2 regions of the Paraburkholderia sp. J8-2 genome follow, and region 1 is predicted to be linked to the other one. Evidence: predicted binding sites of a transcription regulator. Region 1 holds the regulator's gene; the other holds the start of a gene.
What was found. The regulator FliA, encoded in region 1, starts transcription of late flagellar genes. The targets are predictions, from matches to a motif close to CTAAAGTTTNNNNNNNNNNNGCCGNTA.
Positions count from the first base shown of each region.

Region 1 (2,199 bases):
ACGAACACGCCACGGTTGAGGCGTTCGCGTCGCTGCTCGCCTATGAAGAAAAGGCGCTCGTGTCGGCCGACGGCATGGAGGCGCTCCCGCAGATCGTCGAGCAGAAGACGACGCTCACGCAGCGTCTCGCAGGCCTCGAAAAGGCGCGCGACGCGCAACTGGCAGGCCTCGGCCTCCCCGGCGGCCGCAAAGGCATCGAAATGGCCTGCGACGGCGACACGCGTCTCGCGAGCCAGTGGGAGTTGCTCAAGGGTTCGACCGAACGCGCGCGCCGCAAGAATCTCACGATCGGCATGATGATCCGCACGCGCATGGAACATAACCGCCGCGCGCTCGCGATCCTGCGCGGCGAAACGGGTAACGGTGCGATGTTGTACGGTCCCGATGGGCGGCTGCCGGCGTTCGGGCTGTAAGCGGCGCTCACCAGGGATTCGCCAAAGACAAAAGCCGAAGCGTTGCCGCTTCGGCTTTTTTGTTGTGCGTGTCCAGTGCCCTGGCGAGCCGCCCGCCAAACAAAAAAGCCGGAGCGCTCCCGCACCCCGGCTCTTTCACCGCAACCCAGCCCACGCCAGCGAAGGCGCGGCGTCTACCGCCTCAATTCTCCTGGCCGGCCCACGCCATCTCGCGCAGCCGAGTGCGCAGGCGCGCCACCGCCTGGCTGTGCAGCTGGCACACGCGCGACTCGCTCACCTCCATCACCGCGCCGATTTCGCGCAGGTTCATGCCGCGCTCGTAGTAGAGCGACATGAGCAGCTTCTCGCGCTCGGGCAGCCGCTCGATCGCTTCGACGAGCGCGCCGCGCAGGCTGTCGTCGAGCAGCGCCGAAAGCGGGTCCGAGTGATCGACGCAATAGCGGTCGAGGAACGGTTCGTCCTCGGCGGAGCGGTCGAAGTCTTCGTAATAGATGAGCTGGCTGCCATGCAGGTCCTGCAGCATGCTCTGGTATTCGTCGAGCGGCATGCTCAGATGCTCGGCGATCTCCGTTTCGCTCGCCGAGCGCCCGAGCCGCTGCTCCACCTGGTGCACCGCGCTTTCCACTTCGCGCGAGGTGCGGCGCAGGCTGCGCGGCAGCCAGTCGTTGCTGCGCAGCTCGTCGAGCATCGCGCCGCGAATGCGCTGGCTCGCGTAGGTCTCGAACTGCGCGCCCTGATCTTCCTTGTAGCGGTTGGCCGCGTCGAGCAGGCCGATCATGCCGGCCTGGATCAGGTCGTCGAGGTCCACGCTCGCCGGCATCTTGGCCACGAGCTGCAAGCCGAGCCGTCTGACGAGCGGCGCGTACTTCGCAAGCACGTCGGCCTGCGAAATTTTTCCTTGAGCGTTATACATCGTGCTCTCCACTTCTCATGTCCCTGATTGGCGTCGTCGTGAGCACGTCAGACGTGCTGCGGCGACGTGCGCTGCGCGGGCGTATCGGTCCGCCAGCCCACATGGGCCGGTGCGGACGCGGATGTTGCGTTGGGTGCGGGATGCACACCCGTCACGCTGGCTACGAACGAATCGGCGTTCGCGGCGAGCGCGCTGTGTGCGGCGTTTGTTGCATGCGTAGCGTGTAGCTGGACGCCGTCTCGCGGCACGCCGTCCAGGTCGTCGGCGGGTGCGTCGCCCGCCGCTTCGTGTGCTTCGTCCGCGGGGACGAATGCGGCGCTGGCGCGCGCCGTGGCCGGCGAGCACGCCGAAACCGCGGGTCGCATGGGCCAGTGCGGCAGTTCGGCGGCCACGTGCCGGAAGTCGCGCGCGGCGTTCGTCGAAGGAAACGCATCGACGATGCAGCGCGCGAGCTTGAGCGCCTGCGCCATGTGCTGATCGGCGGCGACGCATCCGGCGCTTTCGAGCGACACGCTCAGGTAGCGGCTCGCCACCCCGGCGAGGTTTTCGATTGCGGTGTGCGCGTCGCTCGCATTCGCGACATGATTCGCAAGCACGCGAAACTGTGCGATCGCATGCGCGAAGTGCAGCCGCTTCATGCACGCATACGCGTCCGTGATCGACTGCGCACCGATGCGCATGACGATCAGCACGTCATGCGCGTGCATGGCGAGCGGCGAGAGCGCGCCTTCGGCATCGAGCTGCGCGTCGATCAACACGATGTCCGCGGGGCCCGAAATGACTTTTTGCAGTTGCGCGGACGTGTACTGCGCGCGGTTGTCGCGCGAGGCGGCCAGCACGCCGAAGCCGAGTGCGTGACGCCCCACGGCTTCG
Region 1 covers NZ_CAJMZA010000017.1:41,399-43,597, reverse strand. The annotation lists gene U5A52_RS28495 (flagellar protein FlgN) at 1-413, shown strand, start outside; gene U5A52_RS28490 (RNA polymerase sigma factor FliA) at 595-1,326, opposite strand; partial or broken gene U5A52_RS28485 (MinD/ParA family protein) at 1,683-2,199, opposite strand, start outside.

Region 2 (2,199 bases), on a different contig from region 1:
CGCGAGCGCGCCGAGCCACGACGAGACCACGCCCGCCGCACGCAGCACGGGCACGCCCGCGTTGGCGGCCAGCACGAAGGGCACGCGCACGAGCCGGTTGTCGTGGCGGTCGAAGAACGGCACGGGCAGCAGCGCAAGACTATCCGGCAGGACGATGCCCGCCGTGTTGAGCGTGAGCGACGTCTCGGGACTCACGTCGGCCCAGAGGCTCGAATGATAGGCATCCTCGCAATGATCGAGCGTGTAGTGCGCGATCATCTGCACGGTGATGCGGTTGTAGTCGGTGAAGAGGCGCGGATCGAGATCGATCTCGCTCGTCACGAGTTGCCCGGCTGTCTCCTTCACGAGCGGAATCGTCGCGACGACTTCACCGTTCACAAACACCTTGAGATGCGAAAGCGACCAGATCAGCGAGGGCGAGTAGGTGTAGACGAGCTTGAGCTTCGCGCCAGTCACCACTTCGTCGGTGCGCACGTCGACGCTCATGCCGGCGGTGGGATCGAGCCCGCGCAGCGCGATCGGCCCGTACACACCCATCTGGCGCAGCGTGAACGTGCGTGAGCGCGGCTCGCCAAGCGGCGCGGGCGCGGCAGGCCCGGGAATGACGGCGCCGGGCGCCGTCTGGATGACAACGGGCCCGGTCACCGCGGCGGAGGCCGCTGCCGGCGCGGCAGCGGGAACGTCGCTTGCTCCGGGCGCTGCCGCCTTGGTGGTCTGTGTAGCCGCGATAGCCGATTTGTCCACCGCGAAGAGGCTCGCCCCCAGCAGCAATCCGGCGACGAGCGCGCCCAGCCCAACTTGAACGGATAGTCGCATCGCAACAGCCCTTTGTTTTCTTCGCAGTGACTGTCTTTATCCAGTAAAGACAGCGATCAGGGATATTAGCGGCGTGGTGCCGCCAGTCGTTATCTCGAAACGGCGTCAATGTGGGTGGAGTGTAGCGGAGAGCAGAGGATCGTGCCCTATGAATGCACGTGTTTATGCCTGTTGCGTAGCGCGCGCAGACGACGGGCCGGCGCGGCCTGGCGGCCGATTTGACAGTTGCGCGCGTGGGTGCGGCGGCCCGCTTGGGGCGTTTGACAATTCCTGAGCGCGCAACAAAGAGCGGCGGCGTTGCGAATGCGCAACGGGGTCTTGCGCCTCGCGTGCCGAGTCAGCTTTCAGAGTCATTCAATCAGGATCCCGAACTGATGTTGCGCGAGCGGATGCGGTAATCTTGGCAGCGTGATCCAGACGGGAACAGGGTAATGAACGAGCAAACGTGGCAAGCAGTGGATGACTGGTTCTGCGATCGGCTGATCGGCCCGGATGACGCGCTCGACGGCGCGCTCGCGGCAAGCGCGAAGGCGGGCCTGCGTGCGATCAACGTGGCGCCGAATCAGGGCAAGTTTCTGCATCTGCTCGCGCGCATTCAGGGCGCGCGGCGCATACTCGAAATCGGCACGCTGGGCGGCTATAGCGCGATCTGGCTTGGGCGCGCGCTGCCCGACAATGGCGCGATGGTGTCGCTCGAATTCAGCCCGGAGAACGCGGCCGTTGCGCGCGCCAACATCGCGCGGGCGGGGCTCGATGCGAAGGTCAAGGTCGTGACGGGACTTGCGCTCGAATCGCTCGACGCGTTGATTGCGCAAGGCGAGCCGCCGTTCGACTTCGTGTTTATCGACGCGGACAAGAGCAACAATCCGAACTACCTCGAACGCGTGCTGAAGCTATCGCGTCCCGGTACGGTCATCGTTGCCGATAACGTGGTGCGGGAAGGGCGCGTGGCCGATCCTGCACATCACGAGGACGATGTGGTCGGCTTGCGGCGCTACTTCGACATGCTGGCTCACGACGAGCGGCTGGCGACGACCGCTGTGCAGACGGTGGGAAGCAAGGGCTGGGATGGGTTTGCGATTACGGTGGTGGGCAGATAACGAACGTGCGTTGTCCGTAGACATACGGTAAAAGCAAAAAGGGCCTGGCAGATGAACTGCCGGGCCCTTTCTTCACAGTGCTATGTGCGCTCGATTGCCGATCAGAAGTCCGTCGTCATCGAGAACAGCACGGTACGCGGCGCACCCATCGTCAGATAGCCGCCGTTGGTCGACGACCAGTACGCCTTGTTCGCGAGGTTATACACGTTCGCGCGGAACGTAGTCGGACGCCCGAACACGTTCGTCGCATAGCGCGCACCGATATCCACCGTGTCCCATGCCT
Region 2 covers NZ_CAJMZA010000013.1:24,612-26,810, forward strand. The annotation lists gene bcsB (cellulose biosynthesis cyclic di-GMP-binding regulatory protein BcsB) at 1-816, opposite strand, end outside; gene U5A52_RS25050 (O-methyltransferase) at 1,248-1,916, shown strand; gene U5A52_RS25055 (TonB-dependent siderophore receptor) at 2,018-2,199, opposite strand, start outside.
Region 2: a site for FliA is predicted at 883-909, ahead of bcsB (cellulose biosynthesis cyclic di-GMP-binding regulatory protein BcsB). Genes of this name have one in related genera too.